DNA from 3 places in the Arthrobacter sp. NPDC058130 genome. Region 1 is predicted to be linked to each of the others. Evidence: riboswitches for the same ligand, from Rfam matches in the RefSeq annotation. Region 1 holds a riboswitch; each other region holds the start of a gene.

Region 1 (7,364 bases):
CATGGTCTCCAGGCCCTTGGTGAGTACCCAGGCGTTGAAGGAGGAGAGCGCCGGGCCGGTGTGCCGCATGAGCTGCTTGACGGGCCCGTCAATGAATTCCTTGGTGCCCAGGATCGCCCCGCCGAGCACGCGTCCCTGACCGTCGATGTGTTTGGTGCCCGAGTAGACGATCACGTCCGCGCCGAGGTCCCCGCAACGCTGCAGCAGCGGGGTGGCGAAGACGTTGTCCACCACCACCGTAGCGCCCGCCGCGTGAGCCAGCCGGCTCACGGCGGCGATGTCCACGAGTTCCTGCATCGGGTTCGACGGCGACTCGAAGAACACCGCCGTGGTGGGCTCGGACAGCGCAGCTTCCCACTGCTCCAGGTCCGGGCCGTCCACGAAGACCGTCTCGACCCCCCAGCGCGGCAGGATCTCGTTGAGAATCACAAAGCACGAGCCGAACAGCGAGCGGGCGGCGACCACCCGGTCGCCGGCCGCCAGCAGCGCACCGAGTGCGGTGAAGACGGCGGACATGCCGGAGGCCGTCGCAAAACACGCCTCCGTTCCCTCTAGCAGCCGGAGCCGCTCCTGGAACGTGGCGACGGACGGGTTGCCGTAGCGGGAGTAGACGAAGCGCTCGTCCTCGCCGGTGAAGGCGCGCTCGGCGGCCGCCGCGGACTCGTAGACGAACCCCGAGTTAAGGAAAATCGGCTCGGTGGTTTCCTGGAAGCCGGTGCGGTCGAGGCCGCCGCGGACGGCTTGGGTGTCGGCGGACCAGGCGGCGGCGTCGGGATTGAAAGTCACTTAAATCTTTCCAAGGTTGGTGGGCAGGCCGCGGTTCTTCCAGCCGTTGACGGTGCGTTCGCCAAACCGGTCAGTCTCGCCTTCGAAGCCTTCAAGAACGTTGTACGCGGTGTAGCCGGCCTGTGCCGCGGCCGTCGCGGCGGCGATCGACCGGGCACCGGAGCGGCACAGGAACAGGAGCTCGACGCCGGTGTCCTCCGGCGCCTGCCGCTTTAGCTGCTCCACGAAGTGCGGGTTCGGGGCGCCGCCGGCGACGTTCCACTGGATGAAGAGCGGATCGTTGTCAGTCCCCTTAGTGTCCGGGATGCCGATGTGGGCCCATTCGCCCTCGGTCCGGACATCCACCAGAACGGCTCCCGCCTCCAGCTTGGCCCACGCCTCATTCGGGCTGAGGTCTCCGGCGTAGCTCATGCGTGGCCCTCGAATGCCCCGTCGGCGCCAAACCCGTCGGCGTCAAAGTCGTCGGCGTCGAGCTCATCGACTGCATTCGCCACTGCGGCGTCCGCGCTCGCAATCGCGGCCGGCAGGACCAGCGCCTGCGCCACGATCACGGTGCTGCCGTTGAAGCTGGCGGCCGGGCTTCCATGCAGGACATAGCCCTCGGCCAGGGCTGCCGATACCCGCTCACAGAAGGCGCGGTCATCCGCCCCGGTGAACAGGCGGTAGGCCAGCTTTTCCTCGCCGGCGGTTGAAGCCTTTGCCGCACTGGGGGCAGCGGTTGTACCGGGTATTGCGGGGGTGGACGTGTCGGGCACGACGGATCTCCTCTTCACGCTTGCAGCTCGAATGGTCGATATGCCGAGTATTCACCTGAGGCACCCCGCCGCGAAAGGGAGGGTTGCCGACCGGCCAGTCAGGGCTTGGCGCCGGTTCTCATTACTCCCCAAAAACGTAACACCTACGACGTCGGGCCGCACCGCCGCCGTCGTCATGTTCCGTAACCGGACGACGTCCAACTACCAATGCCGGCTGGTGGAACGAACGGGGCGCACTGGACAAGTAGTAGCGGGCCCCAGTTTCGGGTACTGCCCACTCGTGTTGGCCGGGACGATCCGCCGTCTACTAGGAGGACAGGTCTGCCGAGTCTGCCGGAGTGGCGGCAGATTCGAGCAGTCCGTGAATTGAGCGGTCCGTGATTCGAGCAGTCCGTGAAATGAGCAGTCCCGCTAATCGAACCGTCTTTCCAGTAATTCGTTGTCAGCAAATCGGTGGCTGGAACCGCCGGAGCCGCAGCCGCGGCCCAGCCGGGGACGCCGGAATGGAGCAATCGTGGGCCCGCGAATACTGGTTACCGGGATCGCAAGTGCTGCCGGCCGGACCGTCGCGGCCCAGCTCGAAGCCCGCGGCCTGCCGTATCTCGGCTCCGACGCCCGTGCCGACACCCGCCAGGACGGGGATGCTCCGGCGGCGGCGGTGGTCAGGCTCCTGCCGGCGACGGACCCGGACATGGTCCTGGACCTGCGCCGGCTCGTGGACCGCGAAGCCATCAACCTCATCATCCCGACGCTCACCGTGGAACTTCCGGTCCTGGCCGCGGCCCGGGCCGGGTTCGCCCAGGACGTGCGGATCATCGTAGGCGACCCTGCGGCGGTTGCCCTCGCCAACGATCAGCTGTTCACCACCTGGGCGCTGCAGGCCGCCGGCATTCCGGTGCCCCGGTTCGGGGTCCCGGGCGACCTCGCCGCCGCGCCGGCATCGCTCGCCGGCCTCAGCGGCCCCGTCGTCGTCAAGCCTCGGGTCTTCAAAGGCTCCCACGGTGTCCACGTGCTGGCCGGAACCGCCGTCGTGAGCTGGAAGAATATGCCGACCGGGCAAATTGTCCAGGAGTTCATCCCGGGAGCCGACTACGTGTGCCTGGTGTTCGGCACGCCGGCGCGCAACGCGATGGCGCCGGTGGCCGTGGTTCTCGAAAAGACCAAAACCCCGTATGGACGGGCCGGCAGCGACGAAGTAAGCCGCAGGGTGCCGGCGGGCCAGGCCGGGGACGTGCGGAAGCTGGGGCTGGCCGCCGTCCGCACCCTCGGGCTGACCGGGCCTGTGCAGGTCCAGATCCGCCGCCGCGCGGACGGGACCCCCGTGGTGCTGGGCGTGTGCGCGACCCTGGGGGAGAACAGCACCTGGGCCCCGGAGATGCTCGACGCCGTGCTGGCAACCTTCATGCTCCCGGCGTTCAACCCGGCGTCCTTCCGGCGGTGCCCGGCAGTTCCCGCCGACGCCCTCGGCTGAGTCGCCCTGGGCTGAGTCGACCTGGGCTGAGGATCCGGCGCCGGCCAGTGTGGACGCAGTCTGCGCGGACGCTCAGTGCGCGATGAGATCGGTTCCGTGTGGGGCCCGGCGCGGGTTGCCGGTGGGGTTGTTGCGCGCGCTCTTGAACAGCCCGATCAGCCCAACGGTCAGGGCAGTCGCCACGAGGAGGATGAGCCGCACGACACCCGCCAGGAGCATGAGCAGCACTAGCCCGATTATGAAGGGCAAACACAAAATGAAAACGGCGACGAGGGTTACAAGATAGCCGAATGCGTAGCCAACAAGGGTTGCCTGATCCATTGGACTGCCGTTCATAGCGAGAGGGCGATTCCCTGAATGCTGCCGATACGTTCTGCAGCTGTGCGGCATGTGGTCCCAGGCCACTTCCGCGGTTCCGGACGCCATGGGCCAAGCAGGATCCCGCGCCACCGCGGTTACGGGATCGGCTCAACCGGGCTCCGGACCGTCAACCGCGTGCCCTAGCGGCCGGACGGTGACGGCTCGCGCGCGCCAATGTGCGGTTCGCGTCTAAGCCGGGTCCCCTGCAGGCGTTGCTCCCGCGCGGACTGTTCCTGGCTCACGCTCATGGATGGATCGTCCCACTTAGCCCGTGTGGCGGACAGGGTCTTCAGGCCTTGCTGCAAGCCGTCCCGCAATATGGTTCCAGGAGAAGTCGGCACTTCGGTCCGGGTGACGTGCCAACTTCGTCTCCTTGGGGATCCTCGGCGCGAACGGCGCGGAAGCCACCGACTCCCGCGCCCGGCGATTTCGAAGGGGCAGGCGGGAGCTCGAGGTCCTCCAACTCCTGGCTGCCGGGCAACGGAACCGAACAATCGCCGCAGCACTCCACATCAGCGAAACACGGTCAAGTTCCACGTCCGCAACCTGTTCCGCAAGCTCGATGTCCGCTCCCGGACGGAGGCAATCGCACTGGCGCACAGCCGCGGCATCCGGTAGCTGAGTGGTATCCGGGGAGAACCCGGGACACCAGGGCCGGACCGGGACGGATCCGGCTGCGATGCTATTCGATCGTGGCGAACAGCTCGCTGAGTTCGGCCGTGAGCTGCCGCCGCAGTTCCGGGGTGCCGATTTCCTGGCCGTCGATGTGGTTCACCGGCGCCAGGAGCCGGATGCTGGAGATCAGCCAGACCGCGTCGGCGTCCAGCAGGTCCTTGGGCTCCAGCGGGCCGTAGCCCAGCTCCCAACCGGCGGCCTTCGCGGCGGTGAACAGGGCGCCCTGTGAGGTGCCCGGCAGGATGCCGCTGTCCAGCTGCGGGGTGATGAGCCGCCGGATGGTCCGCACGCCGCCGGCGCCGTCGTCAACGGTTTCCAGGTGGGCCAGCAGCACGGTCGACGTCGGTCCCTCCAGGACCCGGCCGTCCGCGGACGTGAAGATGACGTCGTCGGCGCCCTGCTGGTGGGCGTAGCGCAGCGCCGCCATGTTCACGGCGTAGGAGAGGGTCTTGGCGCCAAGCAGGAGCCAGGGGGCGCGCTCGCCGACTTCGCTGTCGTAGCCTCGGTCCAGCAGGATGACGTCTATTCCGGTCTCGCGCTGCCGGCGGCCGGCGGCCGCGGGGGCGGAGGCCTGGACCCAGCAGGTGGGGGCCGAGGCGCCCTCCGGGCCGCGGGTGACGAGCAGCTTCACCACGACCTCGTCCTTGCCTCCCCCGGCAGCCGCGGCGGGATCCTGCCGCCGGAACTCGCCGATGGCCGTTTCCACTGCCCGCCGCCAGAGGTCCCCGGCCGGGATGTCCAGCTCGAGCAGCCGGGCCGAGCTCGCCAGCCGGGTCAGGTGCGCCTGGATCTTGCGGGGCCTGCCGCCCACAGCCAGCAGCGATTCGAAAACGCCGTCGCCGCGGGTGGCGCCGAGGTCCGTGGCCATCAGTTGCGGCTTCGACGCGTCGGCAATGCGGCCGCCGTCGAACGCGGGGTCGAGGAACACCAGTACGGTCGCGGGCGCAGGAATGGAGGCGGGAGAGGTCATGGCTCCAGCTTAGTCTCGGTGGTCCCGGGATAGGATTTGCTCGTTGCCCGTTCTGGAACTGTTCCGCGGGCTTTGTACTTTGAGGGGTTCGCCTGTGTTGTGGCCATTTCCGCTGGCGGAAACTTTACCGCCGTGGGCGGCTCTGATCCTGACCCTGGTCGACGTCGCCATCCGCGTGCTTGCCCTGGGCATTATCCCCGGAAACCGGCGGCCCACCACGGCGATGGCCTGGCTGCTGGGCATCTTCATTGTGCCGACGCTGGGCCTGATCCTGTTCCTGCTGTTCGGCAATTTCCGGCTCTCCCGCCGCCGCCGCGCCCAGCAGGACGCGGTCAACACCCGGATCCGGGCCGGGACGTCGGAGCTGCAGGCCGTGGAGAGCCGCTACGGCGGGCCGGAATGGGTGGCATCTGCCGCTGAACTGAACAAGACACTGGGATCGCTGCCGATGGTGGACGGCAACAGCGTGGAGCTCCTGCCCGGCTACCCCGACTCGATCAAGGCCATGGCCGAGGCGGTCCGCGGCGCCAAGTCCTTCGTCAACGCCGAGTTCTACATCATGAGCACGGACCACGTCACCGACGACCTGTTCACCGCGCTGGAGGAGGCGGCGGAGCGCGGCGTCGAGGTCCGCGTCCTGTTCGACCACCTCGGCACGCTCCGGATCAAGGGCTACCGCCAGCTGAAGGCCCGGCTCAACGCCAGCAAGATCCGCTGGCGGCCCATGCTGCCGCTGCGCCCGGTGCACGGCCAGTGGCGCCGCCCGGACCTCCGCAACCACCGCAAGATCATGGTGATCGACGGCGAGATTGCGTTCACCGGATCGCAGAACCTGATCGAGCCGTCCTACAACAATCCCAAGCACCGCAAGGTGGGCCGCGAATGGGTGGAGCTGATGGCCTGCCTGCGCGGGCCGATCGTCACCACCTTGAACGTGGTGTTCGCGACCGACTGGCTTAGCGAAACCGACGAATCCCTGGAGGAGCAGCTCGAACACGAGCCGGAGTCCCACCCCGGAAACATCACGGCCCAGGTGGTCCCCAGCGGCCCCGGGTTCATTACGGAGAACAACCTGCGGCTCTTCAACACCCTGATCTACTCGGCGCAGCACAAGGTCTCGCTGTGCAGCCCGTACTTCGTCCCGGACGACTCGCTGCTTTATGCGGTGACGACGGCGGCGCAGCGCGGCGTCGAGGTGGAACTCTTCGTCTCGGAAAAGGGCGACCAGTTCCTCGTCCACCACGCGCAACAGTCGTACTACCAGGCCCTGCTCGAGGCAGGCGTGCGGATCTACCTTTACAAGGCGCCCTTCGTGCTGCACGCCAAGCACTTCACCATCGACAACGAGGTTGCCGTGCTCGGCTCCAGCAACATGGACATGCGCTCCTTCTCGCTGAACCTCGAGGTCTCCGTGATGCTCCTCGGCGAGGACATTGTGCAGCGGATCCGAGCCGTGGAGGACACTTACCGCAGCATCTCGCACGAACTTTTGCTCGAGGACTGGATGAAACGGCCCATGAAGGTCAAATATGTGGACAACGTGGCGCGGCTGAGCGCAACCCTGCAGTAACCCGGAACGCTTTCCCGTCGCATCGATGGCACCGGAATTTCAGGCCAAGGTCACAAGATGCCGCATCAACGTGGGGTAGCTTGAGGCTTATGCTGACCGGATTCAAGAATTTCATCATGAAGGGCAACGTCGTAGACCTTGCCGTAGCTGTCGTGATTGGTGCGGCCTTCGGCACCGTCGTCACGGCCCTGGTCCAGAGCGTCCTCATGCCGTTCATTGCGGCCCTGGTCGGTTCGCCCAACTTCGACAGTTTCGCCGTCGTGACCCTGAACGGAAACGACATCAACTTCGGCGTGCTGCTCACCGCAGTCGTCAACTTCCTCCTGGTGGCCGCGGCCATCTACTTCGTCATTGTCGTGCCCATGAACCACATGGTTGAACGCCGCAACCGGCGCCTCGGCATCAACCCGGACGTCAAGGAAGAGGCGGCGGAAGATCCACAGATCGCCTTGCTCACCGAAATCCGCGACTCCCTGCAACAAGAGCGGCGCCACTAGAACCTCTGCACTCAGCCTTGGGGGAACCCGGCGCCCAGGGCCGAGAGGACGCCGAACGCCTTGGTCCGGACTTCCTCGTACTCCTCCTGCGGGGAGGAGTCGGCGGTGACGGCGCCGCCGACGCCGAGACTCAGTTCCCGCGCGCCGTCGCCGTGGTCGGTGATCACCAGGGTCCGGATCGCCACGGAGAGGTCCGCGGCACCGTTGAGGGAGAAATAGCCGATCGCACCGGAGTACACGCCTCGCGGCGCGGCTTCCAGCCGGTCCAGGATGGCCATGG
Region 2 (7,364 bases), on a different contig from region 1:
AGCCTGGGCCGCCCTTGGGGATGTGCAGTGTCAGCGGTGGCCATGGGGCCCCTTTCCTTGCAATGTAAAAATCATGGCGATGTGAACTTCATGAAGAACGTGTGGTCAGCGCACGACGGCGGGGTCCCGGCTTTCAGCGGCCGCTGCGGCAGGGGCCGCAGCCGGCAGTTCGGTGTCGCCGAGGGCCCGGTCCTTCGTTTCCGGTGACTTGAGGGTGGCCACGATGGTGATGGCGGAGACGGCGAGGAAGTAGACGACCACCCAGACCGGATTTCCGCCGCCGGCGGCCAGCAGGGCCGTGGCGACCAGCGGAGCCAGCCCGCCGCCGAGCACCGAGCCGATCTGGTAGCCGATGGACACACCGCTGAAGCGGACGCGGGTGCTGAAGAGCTCCGAGAAGAACGCAGCCTGGGGGCCGTACATCGCATCATGGCCGATATTGAGGCCGACGACGACGCCCAGGATGATCAGCAGAAAATTGCCGGTATCCAGCAGCCAGAAGAAAGGGATGATGGCGGCGGCACTGGCCACGGCGCCAAAGAGATAGACGGATCGGCGCCCGAAGCGGTCCGACAGGGCACCCCACAGCGGCACGGTGACCAAGCCCAGCGCCGAGGCGATCAGGACGGCGGTCAGCCCGGTGTTGCGGTCGGTTCCGGCAACCTGCGTGAGGTACGTCAGGATGAACACTGTGTACACGTAGTAGAACGCGTTCTGGGCGATCCGGAGGCCCGTGGTCAGCAGGATCTGGCGCGGGTGCGTCTTGAAGCTCTCCACCACCGGGCGGGCGGCAACGGTCTGGACAGACTGGACGTGCTTGAACTCGGGGCTGTCCTCGACGGAGAGCCGGATGGCCAGGCCCACGGCAACCAGGACCAGGCTCGCCACGAACGGCACGCGCCAGCCCCAGGCCAGGAACTGCTCGTCGCTCAGGGTGTTCTCCAGCAGGAGGAGGACGCCGGTGGCCAGCAGCATGCCCGAGGTGGGGCCAAGCTGGGTGGCGCTGGAAGTCAGGCCCCGTTTTTTGGGGGCGGCATGCTCCACGGTCATGAGGGCGGCGCCGGCCCACTCGGCGCCGTAGCCGATGCCCTGGATCACGCGCAGCAGGAGCAGCAGGGCCGGCGCCACCCAGCCGATCTGGGCGTAGGTGGGCAGGAGCCCGATTGCGGTGGTGGCGAGTCCGGTCAAGAGCAGGGAGGCCACCAGGACGGTCTTCCGGCCGATCCTGTCGCCGTAGTGGCCGCCCAGCACCCCGCCGACGGGCCGGGCAACGAACCCGACGGCGTATGTGGCGAACGCGGCGATGGTGCCTATGAGAGGGGCGGCCGGGGCGAAGAACAGCGGGCCGAAGACGGTGGCCGCGGCGAGGCCGTACAGGACGAAGTCGTAGCCTTCGATGGTGGTGCCGATGAAGCTGGCTACGGCCACCTTCCCGGTCATCTTCTGCGGGCGCATCTTCTGCGGGCGTGCGGTTTCAGTGCTCATGTGCGGTCTCCTGGCGTGTGCCGGGAAAGCGCTGCCTCCGCAGATTCTGCCAGCCAGGGCCGCGAATCCGAGCGGAAGGCGGCGCCTTCTCCATCGGTCCTGGCGGTAGCACCGTCCTCGGGGAGGGGGTTGCTGCGGCGTCACGGAGCCAGGTCTCTCAGCCGCTCGGGATGGTTACGACTCCATCTGACACGGCCCGCGGACAGATACGGAAAAAGCCAGTCACATTTTGTAACCGGCTTTTCCAAATCCTGTTAACCCCTGATCCTTGGGCTCCTAGATGCCCACCCGCCACCCTTCGCGGGCGGGGCATTCGTTCACCACGACGTCCAGCCCGGCGGCCTTGGCGCGGCCCACCGCGGCGTCGTCGAAGACGCCCAGTTGCAGCCAGACGGCCTTTGCGCCGACGGCGATGGCCTGGTCTATGACGGCGCCCACCTTGTGGGAGTTGACGAAGCAGTCCACGACGTCGATCGGATGCTTCTCTGCCGGGATGTCCGCCAGCGAGCGGTATCCCCTCTCCCCGTGGACGTCGTCGCCGGGCAGGTTGACCGGAATGATCTCCATGCCCATCCTGTCCCGGATGTACAGGGAGACGTCGTAGGCAGAGCGCCATTCATTAGTGGTGAGGCCAACCACCGCCCACGTGCCTTTGGTTCGCATGAGGCGGTCAATGACTGCCGGATCGTTAACGTGGGCCATGCATCAACCTTACTCCTGCGACCTTTGGGCGCGATCTTCGAATAAATGAATGATTCCAACGCGTGAGCCGGCGCCGTGAACGAATATTACAGCGCCGACGGCTTGGATTTTGTGAAATCCCGCATTTGACGTTCTAGTTGGTAGGGACCATCCCGAGCGGCCGAGAGACCTGGATCGATGAAGCCGCAGCAACCCCCGGTGACGTGGGACGACCATTCCCACGCCGCTGTTCCTCCTCTTTCGATCGAACTTTCGATGGAGCGGGAGGGACCAAGGGTGCTACTGCCAGGACCGATGGAGTGCCATAAATGACCCCTGAGAATTCTTCCGCCTTGCCCACCGTTGCCCGGATTCCGTCCGCGGCAACCCCACAAACCTCTTCGGACGCGACGGCGATCGAAGCAGGGCTGCGTGACGCGCCTGGCTCCTCTCGCGGCTCGTCGGGATGGTCCCTGACCGAGCCCACGGACGGCGCAGTGCACGGCGTCCCCACCGACGGACCGGCGCGTCACCGCAGCACCACCCCCGAGCACAACCCCGCCGCTGGCACCATCCCGGCAGAGACGGTTGCTTTCTGGGAAGAGCAGGCCCTCCGCCTCGACTGGGCCGAACCCACCGGTACGGCCGCGGGCGGCCTTGCGGGCAGCGGCAAGCCCTGGCACACTGCGCACCGGCGCGTCCCGGCCGACGTCGAGGCCGGCATCGGCCCGCAGATCACCTGGTTCGAAGGCGGCAGGCTCAATGTCGCCTACAACTGCGTCGACCGCCACGTAGCGGCGGGGCGCGGGGAGAAGGTGGCGCTGCATTTCGAGGGCGAGCCCGGCGACCGCCGCGCCATCACCTACGCCGAACTCCAGCGCGAGGTGTCCAAGGCCGCCAACGCGCTCCTGGACCTGGGCATCACCAAGGGCGACCGCGTGGTCATCTACCTCCCGGTCATCCCCGAAACCGTGATCATCACGCTCGCCGTGGCCCGCATCGGCGCCGTCCACTCCCTGGTCTTCGGCGGCTTCTCCGCCGAGGCCCTGAAGTTCCGGGTGGAGGACACCGGAGCCAAACTTCTGGTCACCACCGATGGGCAGTTCCGCCGCGGCACCGCCGTTCCGGTCAAGGACAACGCGGACGCCGCCGTCTCCGGCGAGAACGCGATCGAGCACGTCCTGGTGGTCAACCGGACCACCCCGGCCGAAGAACTCGGCACCGTCCCGATGACCGCGGGCCGCGATGTCTGGTGGCACGACGCTGTCGGGACGGCCTCCGACGTCCACGAGGCCGAAGCGTTCGACGCCGAGACGCCGCTGTTCATCATGTACACCTCCGGCACCACCGGCAAGCCCAAGGGCCTGGTCCACACCTCCGGCGGCTACCTCACCCAGGCGTCCTGGAGCTTCGAGCACCTGTTCAGCAACCCCGACCCGGCGCTCCGGGACCAGGACGTGCACTGGTGCACGGCAGATCTCGCCTGGGTCACCGCGCACACCTACGAGCTCTACGGCCCGCTCTCCAACGGCGTCACGCAGGTCATCTTCGAGGGCACGCCGAACACCCCTCACCCGGGCCGGCACTTCGAAATCATCGAGCGGTACGCGGTCACGCAGTACTACACCGCGCCCACCCTGGTCCGCTCCCTCATGGGCTGGTTCCCCGACGGTGTCCCGGACACGTACGACTTCTCCTCCATCCGCCTCCTCGGCACGGTGGGCGAGGCCATCAACCCGGAGGCCTGGCGCTGGTTCCGGGCCAACATTGGCGCCGGCACCGCCCCGGTGGTGGACACCTGGTGGCAGTCCGAAACCGGCGCCGCCATCCTCTCCCCCGCCCCGACGGACACCGGGTTCAAGCCCGGCTGCGCGGCCCGCCCGCTGCCCGGTGTCAGCACCCGCATCGTGGACGAGGCCGGCAACACCGTTGCACCGGGCGTCCAGGGCTTCATCGTGGTGGACTCCCCCGGCCCGGCGATCGCCCGCACGGTCTGGGGCAACCCGCGGCGCTACTTCGATTCCTACTGGCGCCAGTACGCGGCGCAGGGCTGGTTCCTCGCCGGTGACGGCGCCAAGTATGACGACGACGGCGACATCTGGATCCTCGGGCGGGTGGATGACACGCTCAACGTCTCCGGACACCTGCTCTCCACCATCGAGGTCGAATCGGCGCTCGTGTCCCACCCGGATGTGGTGGAGGCCGGGGTCTGCCCGGTCGCGGACGCCAAGACCGGCCACGCGATCGTCGCCTTCGTGGTCCCCACCCGCCCCCTCCCCCCACAAGCTCGGGCAGGGAACCCTGCGGGCGTGGGCCCAAACTCATTTGCTGAGGAGCTCCGCAACCACGTCGCGAAGCAGATCGGCCCCATCGCGAAGCCGCGCGACGTCGTCGTCGTTCCCGATGTACCCAAAACCCGCAGCGGCAAGATCATGCGCCGGCTGCTGACCCAGCTGTTCGAAGGAACCACGCTCGGGGACACCACGTCGCTCCAGAACGAACCATCCATCGCGGGCATCCAGGATGTGCTGCGCGTTCGAAATACCCCGGAAGTACCGGAAGTAAAGGATCACTCATGACTGAAATCAGCAACGTCGCCCGACTTTCCGAACCGCTCAAGTTCGCCTACTGGGTTCCCAACGTCTCCGGCGGCCTGGTGGTTTCCACCATCGAGCAGCGCACCTCCTGGGACTTCGACTACAACAAGAAGCTGGCCCGGATCGCGGAAAACTCCGGCTTCGAATATGCCCTGACCCAGACCCGCTACGCCGCCTCCTACGGCGCGGACAAGCAGCACGAGGCGACGTCGTTCAGCCTGGCGCTGCTGGCCGCCACCGAGCGGCTCAAGGTGATTTCCGCCGTCCACCCGGGCATGTGGCACCCCGGCGTGCTGGCGAAGTTCATCATCACCGCGGACCACATCTCCAACGGCCGCGCCGCCGTGAACATCGTCTCGGGCTGGCTCAAGGCGGAATTTGAGAACTTCGGCCTCGAATGGCTCGAGCACGACGAGCGCTACGTCCGCACCGAGGAATTCATCAAGGTCCTCCGCGGTCTCTGGACCGAGCGGGACTACAGCCAGTCCGGCAAGTACTACAACATCACCGACTTCACCCTGAACCCGGCCCCGGTGGACGTGCCGGGCCGGGCCCACCCGGAGATCTTCTTCGGCGGCAACTCCACCGCGGCGCAGGCCACCGCCGGCCGCGTGGCTGACTGGTATTTCTCCAACGGCAAGGACCTCGAAGGGTTCAAGGCCAACATTGCCGGGGTTGTGGCGGCGTCCGGCGAGACCCGCCGCGGCACCGACGGCGCACTCCCCTCCCCAAGGTTTGGCCTCAACGGTTTCGTGATCGCCCGCGACTCCGAGAAGGAAGCCCGCGACACCCTCCGCGAGATCGTCGAGAAGGCGCACAGGCCCGCCGTCGAGGGTTTCCGTGCCGCCGTGCAGGAAGCCGGAGCCTCCACCAAGGACGGCAAGGGCATGTGGGCCGACTCGAGCTTCGAGGACCTGGTCCAGTACAACGACGGCTTCAAGACCCAGCTGATCGGCACGCCGGAGCAGATCGCCGAGCGGATCGTGGAGTACAAGAAGATCGGCGTGAACCTGTTCCTCACCGGCTACCTGCACTTCCAGGAGGAAATCGCAGCGTTCGGCCAGGACGTCCTGCCGATCGTCCGCGAGCTCGAGGCGGACCTGGCCCGCAAGAACGGCACCGAGCTGGACCTCTCCCAGACCCCCGTCGCGAACGCGGAGGTGGCCGCGTAATGGCCGACCGCAAGTTCGGTTTCCGCACCCGCGCGCTGCACGCCGGCGGCACCCCCGACGCCGAGCACGGCGCCCGGGCCGTGCCGATCTACCAGACGACGTCGTTCGTGTTCAAGGACACCCAGGACGCCGCGAACCTCTTCGCGCTGCAGAAGTACGGCAACATCTACTCCCGGATCGGCAACCCCACCGTGGCCGCGTTCGAGGAGCGGATCGCGTCCCTGGAGGGCGGCATCGGCGCCGTGGCCACGTCCTCGGGCATGGCCGCGGAGTTCATCACCTTTGCCGCGCTGACCCAGGCCGGAGACCACATCGTCGCCGCCTCCCAGCTCTACGGCGGCACGGTCACCCAGCTGGACGTCACGCTGCGCCGCTTCGGCGTGGACACCACATTCGTCGCGGGCACCGACCCGGCGGACTACGCCGCCGCGGTCCGGGAGAACACGAAGGCGGTCTTCGTCGAGGTGGTGGCCAACCCGTCCTCGGAGGTCCAGGACCTGGCGGGGCTCGCCAAGGTCGCGCACGACGCCGGCATCCCCCTCGTCGTCGACGCCACCTTGAGCACGCCTTACCTTGTGCGGCCCATTGAACACGGGGCGGACATCGTGATCCACTCCGCCACCAAATTCCTCGGCGGCCACGGCACCACCCTGGGCGGCGTGATCGTGGAGAGCGGCCGCTTCGACTGGGGCAACGGCAAGTTCCCCACCATGACCGAGCCGGTGGCCTCGTACGGAAACGTCTCCTGGTGGGGAAACTTCGGCGAATACGGCTTCCTGACCAAACTGCGCTGCGAGCAGCTGCGTGACATCGGCCCCGCGCTCTCGCCGCAGTCGGCCTTCCAGCTGCTGCAGGGCGTCGAAACGCTCCCCCAGCGACTGGACGAGCACCTGAAGAACGCGCAGGCCGTCGCCGAATGGCTGGAAGCGGACGAGCGCGTGGCCTACGTGAACTTCTCCGGCCTGCCCTCGCACCCGCATTACGAACGCGCGCAAAAGTACCTGCCGCTGGGCCCCGGCTCGGTGTTCTCCTTCGGTGTGAAGGGCGGCCGTGCCGCGGGCCAGAAGTTCATCGAAGCCCTGCAGCTGGCCTCGCACCTGGCCAATGTGGGCGACTCCCGGACCCTGGTGATCCACCCCGGCTCCACCACCCACCAGCAGCTCAGCCCCGAGCAGCTGGAATCCGCCGGGGTCCCCGAGGACCTGGTCCGCATCTCCGTGGGCCTCGAGGACATCGACGACATCCTCTGGGACCTGGATCAGGCGCTGGACGCGGCGAACCTGGAGACGGTGGAGGCCGACGCGGAGGCACTCCCGGCCGGGCCGGATGAAGCAGCCGCCTGCACGATCGGAGCACTGTCATGAGCACGGAACAAACCAGGACCTGGACCGGCCCCTCGGCGCCGGAGCGGCTGAACCTGCTGCGGCAG
Region 3 (7,364 bases), on a different contig from region 1:
CCCGACGCCAGAGCTGCCCGGCCCGCTGAGCCCGGTGCTGGCCGGCGTGGACAGCTACCACCGCCGCCACGCGCACCTGCTCCGTCCCCACGTTCAGGAACTCTCCGCCGGGCAGGACCCGGACACGCTGTTCCTTACCTGCGCCGACTCCCGGCTGGTGCCGAACCTGATCACCAGCAGCGGCCCCGGTGACCTCTTTACCGTCCGCAACGTGGGCAACGTCGTAGGCAACGCCGCGGGCGGTGACGGCCTTGACCCCTCGGTGGAAGCCGCCCTCGAATTCGCGCTCAAGGAACTCTCCGTGAAGTCCGTGGTCATCTGCGGGCACTCCGGCTGTGGAGCGATGTCCGCCCTGATGGCTGAGGCGTTGACGGCGCCGAAGCACTCGGCCGGGCACTCACCCGAGTTTGGGGCCGGGCACTCAACCGGTGCCGGGGCCGGCCGCACCCCGGTCGACGTCTGGCTGGACCACGCCCGGCCGAGCATGGCCGCGTTCCGCGCGGGCCACCCGGTGCAGGCCGATGCGGCGAACGCCGGGTACGGGGAGGCGGACCAGCTGGCCATGGTCAACGTCGCCATCCAGCTGGAGCAGCTGCGGGGGCACCACAGCCTGCAGCAGGCCCTGGAGTCGGGCGAGCTGCACCTGACGGGGCTGTTCTACGACATTGCCACTGCCCAGGTCCTGCAGGTGAACCCTACCGGCATCAGCCACCTGGACCCGCTTCCTCGGGCCACCGACGACGCCGGCCACCCGAGCGTCGGTGTTGGCGTGGCCTGACGCGGACCATCTGCAAGGATGGACCCATGTCAGCTCATTACGATGTCGTAATTGTCGGCGGCGGTATCGCCGGACTGTCCCTTGCCTCCACCCTGGCCGGGCAATGCAGCGTGGCCCTGATCGAAGCCGAGCAGACCCTCGCCTACCACACCTCGGCCCGCTCGGCCCGGCAACTGATTCCCAGCTACGGCCCGCCCGTGGTCCAGGAACTCACTGTCCGGACGCTGGACCTCATCGCCGCCCAGGACGCTGACCGCCCGGACCCGGTGCTCTCGCCGCGCAGCTTCATGCTGATCGGGGACGATGCCACCGTCCGGGCGGAGGCAAGCGGACACATGCAAAGGATCACCCACGCCGAGGCCCTGGACCTGTGCCCGGTGCTGGTCCCGGACTCGTTCAGCGCCGCCGGCCTGGACACCGGATCCTTCGCCTGCAACGCCCCGGTGCTGCTCGAGGACCACCGGCGGCGCGCCGAGGCCGGCGGCGTGGACATCATCACCGGCGCCAGGGTCCATTCGGCCCAGCGCCTCGGCACCGGCTGGGAACTGGGCGCGGGGCAGGAAGGCTTCCAGGCCGCCGTCGTGGTCAACGCCGCCGGCGCCTGGGCGGACGAGCTCGCCGTCCTCAGCGGCGTCGAGAAGCTCGGACTCCAGCCGTACCGCCGCACCGCGGCGATCGTCGACGTCGAGCATCCGCTCCCGCCCGCGTGCCCCATGGTGGCGGCGGCGGACGACAGCTTCTACTTCCGGCCGGATAACTCCCAGGTCCTGATTTCGCCCTCGGAGCACGTGCCGAGCGGCGCCGAGGACGCCCGGCCCTACCCCGGCGACATCGAACGGCTCGTCGCCCGGCTCAACGCGATCACCACGCTCGGGATCCGGGACGTCCGCAAGGCCTGGACGGGGCTGCGGACGGAGGCGGCCGACGGCGTCCCCGTGGTGGGGTTCGACGCCGAGGCCACCGGATTCTTCTGGCTCGCCGGCCAGGGCGGGTACGGTTTCCAGACCTCCTCCGGGATCGCCGAACTGGCCGCCGGGCTGATCCTCGCCGGGCAAGGCGCCGGCCAGGAGCCCGCCACCGGGTCCCCGGCCCGGGCGTCGAGTGCAGAGGCCAGTCCGGCATCCCGGACAGCGGAGGCGCTGGCCGCGACCCGCTGGTCCATCCGGCGCTGAAGAATGGACCCATGAGCACCCTCATTACCAATATCGCTGAACTGATGACCCAGGACGCGGAACACCGTGTCCTCCGCGACGCGGCGGTGGTGATTGAGGGCGAGCGGATTTCCTGGCTCGGCCCCGCGGCCGGGGCCCCGGCGGCCGACGAGGCCGTGGACGCCGGCGGCCGCGCGCTGCTGCCGGGCTGGGTCGATTCGCACACCCACCTGATCTTCGCGGGGGACCGCACGGCCGAATTCGAGGCCCGGATGGCCGGGCAGAGCTACAGCGCCGGCGGGATCGCCGTCACCACCGGTGCCACCCGGAGCACATCCGACTACGACCTCACCCGCCTGGCGATGGGCCGCGTGGCCGAGGCCGTCGCCCAGGGCACCACCTACCTGGAGACCAAAACCGGCTACGGCCTGGACCTCGAGAACGAGGCCCGCAGCGCCCGCATCGCCTCGACCGTCGCGGACGAGGTGACCTACCTTGGGGCGCACCTGGTGCCGGCCGGGGTGGACGCGGAGGAATACACCGAGATGGTCTGCGGGCCGATGCTCGCCGCGGTCCGGCCCTACGTACGCTGGGCCGACGTCTTTTGCGAGCAGGGCGCCTTCAACGAGGACCAGTCGCGCCGGGTGCTCCTGGCCTGCAAGGCCGCCGGACTTGGGCTTCGCGTCCACGGCAACCAGCTGGGCGAGGGCCCCGGCGTCCGGCTGGCGGTGGAAGTCGGCGCCGCGAGCGTGGACCACGTGAACTACCTTTCGGCGGCGGATGTCGACGCCCTGGCCGCCACCTGGTCCGGGTGGGACCCCAATGGCGGCTCGGGCGGGTCCGGCATCCGGGGCACGGTGGCCACGTGCCTGCCGGCCTGCGACCTGTCCACCCGGCAGCCGCTGGCCCCGGGCCGGGACCTGCTCGACGCCGGCGTGCAGATCGCGCTGGCGTCCAACTGCAACCCCGGTACGTCCTACACCAGCTCCATGGCGTTCTGCGTCACCACCGCCGTGCTGCAGATGCGGCTCAGCGTCCATGAGGCGGTGCGCGCCGCGACGTACGGCGGCGCCCTGGCCCTGGGGCGGGAGTCCGGGAACGACGTCGACGGCGAACGCGCGGTGGGCTCGATCGCCGTCGGGCACCGCGCGGACCTGCACCTGCTGAACGCGCCGTCGGCGACGCACCTGGCGTACCGCCCCGGCATCCCGCTGACGCACGCGGTGTGGCGGGCGGGCGTTGCGCAGGCGGTCCGGTAGCCCGGCGGGCGTTGCGCGGGCTAGAACATCATGGGCGGAGCGTCGAGGACGGTTTCGTCCACGCGCCGCTGCTCCCACTGCGTGAACGGCTTGTCGAGCTCGTACTTCCCGCGCGACGTGCGCAGCAGCGTGCGGACCTCGGCGTTCTCCGGGTTGTTCAAGGACTCGAAATATTCCACTGACCAGTGGAACCAGCGCATGCAGAACAACCGCATGGTCAATCCGTGCGTCACAAACAACGCGTTCGGGGCGTAGTTGGGCTTCGACCAGTGCCGGTGCAGGGTTTCCATGAAGGAGGAAATCCTGTCGTACACATCGGAACCGGACTCGCCCTCGCGGAAGCGGTAGAAGAAATGCCCGTAGGCGTTCCGGAGCTCCTTCTGGTCCTCAATATCGCCGGCGATCTGAAAGTTGGCCCAGTCCTGTTCCCGCAGCCGCGGTTCCTCGATCACCCGCTCCACGAGCGGGCCAAGGTTGAGCGCCTCGAGGGTCTGGTAGGCGCGCAGGTACGGGGAGACGTAGACGCACACCGGACGCCCGTCCAGCTGGCGCTTGACCTCGTCGCCGGCCGCGGTTGCCTGCTCCAGACCCAGCGGCGTCAACGGAATCCGGTAGTCCGGAACACGGTTGTAGATCGAGGTATCGGCATTGGCGGCAGACTGGCCGTGCCGGATCATGATGATCTTCCGGGGCGCACTCATAATCCCCAAGCATAGGGCTCTCGCCAAAGCCGGCCGTGCCGGCATGGCCGGGACCGCCGGCCCCGCCCCAGCCGGTGACCCTGTCCAGCCGGGGCACCAGCAAACTATCGGCAACTGCAGGCAAGATAGAAACATGTTGGTTCCCTCCCGCCGTCGGCTGCGGTTCGAAGTGTTGATTGTCCTGGGGTTGTCGCTGGGACAGTCCGCGGTCTACTCCCTGGTGCAGCTGCTGGACAAGATGACCAAGGCGCCGCTGGCCCAGGGGACGTCCACGCTGAACCGTTCGCAGAGCCCGCGCGAATACTTCGACCTCACCTACCAGCTGCTGGACATCATCTTCGCCCTGGCCCCGGTGGCCCTTGTGATCTACTTCCTCACCGAACACTGGCCGGCCGGAGAGCGCGGAACCTCGGCGTTCCGGAAGATCGGCTTCGACTTCGCCCGGCCCGGGAAGGACCTCCTGCAGGGGCTGGGACTCGCCGCGCTCATCGGCATCCCGTCCCTGGGACTCTACGCCGCCGGCCGGGCGCTGGGGATCACGACGGCGATCATCCCCAGCGCCCTGGACGCGTACTGGTGGACGGTGCCGGTGCTGGTCCTGTCCGCGATCCGGCACGGGATCGTGGAGGAAGTCATTGTGGTGGGCTACCTGCTGGACCGGCTCGGGAAACTGGGCTGGAGCATGCCGGCGGCAATCATCGCCAGTGCCCTGCTCCGCGGCAGCTACCACCTGTACCAGGGGTTCGGGCCGTTCATCGGCAACGCGGTCATGGGCGTCATCTTCGCGCTGTTCTACACGCGGACCAAGCGGGTGATGCCGCTGGTGATCGCGCACGCCATCCTGGATACCGTGGCGTTCGTGGGGTTCAGCCTGTTCGGCAAGGCCGTGGGCCTGGGCTGAGCCGGCTCCCCAAGCGTTGCTCTTAAGGGCGGGCGTTAAATAATCTCGGCCGCCATCTCCTGGGTGACATCGTTGGCACCCAGGGGATGGCGGCCGAAGCGTGGGGCAGGTGGAGCGTTAGATCGTGACCGCTCCGGAGGCGGTCTCGAACGTGACCGAGAGGATGCCGGGGGTACCGTGCGGCGCGATCCAGTTCACGGCGACGTCTTCCAGCGGCTTTTCCACCGGCTCACCCAGCCATTCCGTCACGCGCGCTGCCGAACCGGCAATGGTCAGCGCGGACATCTTGACCTCGCTCGCGTAGGCGTTGGACGGGTGCAGTCCCGGATCGCCCTCCCACTTGAGCATGTAGGGCACCTGGGGGTCGGCGATGAGCCCCAGGATGCCGATCTGCTTCCAGACCAGTTCACGGCCGTCGGGAAACTTCCGGTTGCCGTTCACGGCCGCGCGGCCGAGCCGCTCCTCGAACGGGGCGAGATCGTCAACCTCGACGCACCACCCCATCCAGCCGCCGCCCGCTTCGGAGCGTGCCCGGACAGCCTGGCCAAACGGGGCCTTGTCCGACGCCGGGTGGTTCAGGACCTCCACGACTTCCAGGTACTTGTGTCCGGCGAGCGGGATAATCATGTTGCGTGTCCCGAAACGGGGGTGCACTCCACCCTTTACGGCTTCGACGCCGAGGGCAGACGCAATACGTTCAGTGGTGGCTGCCAAGCCATCGTGTTCACAGGCGTAAGAGACGTGATCCATGCGCATGCCCTCATCTTGGCACTTTGTGATGGAGCTCTCAGCTTAGGCTTGCCTTACCGTCGTGGGACGTCCCGGGGCGGCCGCGGTGGCGTCCCGCGGGGCAGTCGTGGGCCGCCGCCTTCATCTTCGTCACAAAGCTATCCAGCGCTCCGCCGCCATTCCTACACTGAAGCAAGGTCATGAGCGCCAGCGCAAAGCCCCGGTTTGCTGGCCGGCAACCCTCGTCTCGCGGTGGGGTGCCCCGGGTGAGGACCTGGCCTTCCGGCGCCCGCCGGAAGGCAAGCGCGGCGCCTGCGCCGGTAAGGGCCGAACGGCCCTGGCCGGGGCTGTGCCCAGTACCCTCAGGAGCGTCAATTGTCCACTGCCTGGTCCTTCGAAACCCGCCAGATCCACGCCGGCCAGGAGGCCGACTCCGCCACCGGCGCGCGGTCCCTGCCCATCTACCAGACGACGTCGTTCGTGTTCCCGAGCGCCGAAAGCGCCGCGAACCGCTTCGCGCTCGCCGAAATTGCCCCCATCTACACCCGGATCGGCAACCCCACCCAGGACGCCGTGGAACAGCGCGTGGCAAGCCTTGAAGGCGGCCTCGCGGCCCTGCTGCTCAGCTCCGGCCAGGCCGCTGAGACCTTCGCGATCCTCAACATCGCTGAAGCCGGGGACCACGTGGTGGCCAGCCCCAGCCTCTACGGCGGAACCTACAACCTGCTCGCCCACACGCTGAAGAAGTTCGGCATCTCCGTGACCTTTGTCGCGGATCCGGACAACCTGGACCACTGGCGGGACGCCGTGCAGCCCAACACCAAGCTGTTCTTTGGCGAGGTGGTCTCCAACCCGCGCCAGGACGTGCTGGACATCGAAGGCGTCGCCGGGGTGGCCCGCGAGGCCGGCGTGCCCCTGATCGTGGACAACACGCTCTCCACCCCCTACCTGATCCGGCCGATCGAGTGGGGCGCGGACATCGTGGTCCACTCCGCCACCAAGTACCTTGGCGGCCACGGCGCCGCGATCGCCGGTGTGATCGTGGATTCAGGCAAGTTCGACTTCGGCAAGGACCCCGGCCGGTTCCCGGGCTTCAACACCCCGGACCCCACCTACAACGGCCTGGTCTACGCCCGGGACCTCGGTGCGGACGGCGCGCTGGGCGCCAACCTGTCCTACATCCTCAAGGCCAGGGTCCAGCTCCTGCGCGACCTCGGCTCTGCCGTGTCCCCGTTCAACGCCTTCCTCATCGCCCAGGGCATCGAAACCTTGAGCCTGCGCGTCGAACGCCACGTGGCCAACGCCACCAAGGTGGCGCAGTGGCTGGAGGGAAGGGACGACGTCGAATCGGTCGCCTATGCCGGGCTGCCGTCCAGCCCCTGGTACGAGCGCGGCCGTAAGTACGGGCCCAAGGGGACCGGCGCCGTCGTCGCCTTCAACATCGCCGGGGGAGCGGAGGCCGGCAAGCGGTTCGTCGATGCCCTCGAACTGCACTCGCACGTCGCGAACATCGGCGACGTCCGCTCCCTGGTGATCCACCCGGCGTCCACCACGCACAGCCAGCTCTCGCCCGGGCAGCAGGAGATCGCCGGGGTGAATCCCGGGCTGGTGCGGCTGTCGGTGGGCCTGGAGCACATCGACGACATCCTCGCGGACCTCGACGCCGGATTCCGCGCCGCCAAGGGCGCCTGACCGGGGCTCTCTGGCAGCCGCCGGCCCCGAGTTCGCCGGCGCGGGACACGCCGAGTTCGCCGGCGCGGGACACGCCGAGTTCGCCGGCGCGGGACACGCCGAGTTCGCCGGAACCCGTCGCAGTCGCCGTAACCTTGCGGCGCCTGGGCAGGC

Evidence for each region. Region 1 has a riboswitch for S-adenosylmethionine ahead of ACFVTM_RS19805 (DUF1737 domain-containing protein). Riboswitches for the same ligand answer to the same signal wherever they lie in the genome.
Region 2: linked by a shared signal. The riboswitch ahead of ACFVTM_RS03110 (MFS transporter) and the one ahead of ACFVTM_RS19805 (DUF1737 domain-containing protein) in region 1 are both predicted to bind S-adenosylmethionine.
Region 3: linked by a shared signal. The riboswitch ahead of ACFVTM_RS15190 (bifunctional o-acetylhomoserine/o-acetylserine sulfhydrylase) and the one ahead of ACFVTM_RS19805 (DUF1737 domain-containing protein) in region 1 are both predicted to bind S-adenosylmethionine.

The regions. Positions count from the first base shown of each region.
Region 1 covers NZ_JBHVTV010000014.1:116,357-123,720, reverse strand. The annotation lists gene ACFVTM_RS19815 (O-succinylhomoserine sulfhydrylase) at 1-786, opposite strand, end outside; gene ACFVTM_RS19810 (rhodanese-like domain-containing protein) at 787-1,197, opposite strand; gene ACFVTM_RS19805 (DUF1737 domain-containing protein) at 1,194-1,517, opposite strand; SAM riboswitch class IV at 1,553-1,667, opposite strand; gene ACFVTM_RS19800 (hypothetical protein) at 2,056-3,012, shown strand; gene ACFVTM_RS19795 (hypothetical protein) at 3,085-3,333, opposite strand; partial or broken gene ACFVTM_RS19790 (response regulator transcription factor) at 3,815-3,990, shown strand; gene ACFVTM_RS19785 (aminodeoxychorismate lyase) at 4,055-5,017, opposite strand; gene cls (cardiolipin synthase) at 5,112-6,587, shown strand; gene mscL (large conductance mechanosensitive channel protein MscL) at 6,677-7,084, shown strand; gene pabB (aminodeoxychorismate synthase component I) at 7,096-7,364, opposite strand, start outside.
Region 2 covers NZ_JBHVTV010000001.1:656,631-663,994, reverse strand. The annotation lists gene ACFVTM_RS03115 (NtaA/DmoA family FMN-dependent monooxygenase) at 1-44, opposite strand, end outside; gene ACFVTM_RS03110 (MFS transporter) at 106-1,485, opposite strand; SAM riboswitch class I at 1,573-1,662, opposite strand; gene ACFVTM_RS03105 (CoA-binding protein) at 1,762-2,187, opposite strand; gene acs (acetate--CoA ligase) at 2,496-4,745, shown strand; gene sfnG (dimethylsulfone monooxygenase SfnG) at 4,742-5,935, shown strand; gene ACFVTM_RS03090 (O-acetylhomoserine aminocarboxypropyltransferase/cysteine synthase family protein) at 5,935-7,299, shown strand; gene ACFVTM_RS03085 (CoA-binding protein) at 7,296-7,364, shown strand, end outside.
Region 3 covers NZ_JBHVTV010000009.1:15,811-23,174, forward strand. The annotation lists gene ACFVTM_RS15160 (SulP family inorganic anion transporter) at 1-778, shown strand, start outside; gene ACFVTM_RS15165 (NAD(P)/FAD-dependent oxidoreductase) at 805-1,950, shown strand; gene ACFVTM_RS15170 (imidazolonepropionase) at 1,962-3,188, shown strand; gene ACFVTM_RS15175 (histidine phosphatase family protein) at 3,209-3,889, opposite strand; gene ACFVTM_RS15180 (CPBP family intramembrane glutamic endopeptidase) at 4,023-4,790, shown strand; gene ACFVTM_RS15185 (VOC family protein) at 4,908-5,546, opposite strand; SAM riboswitch class IV at 5,716-5,831, shown strand; gene ACFVTM_RS15190 (bifunctional o-acetylhomoserine/o-acetylserine sulfhydrylase) at 5,895-7,211, shown strand.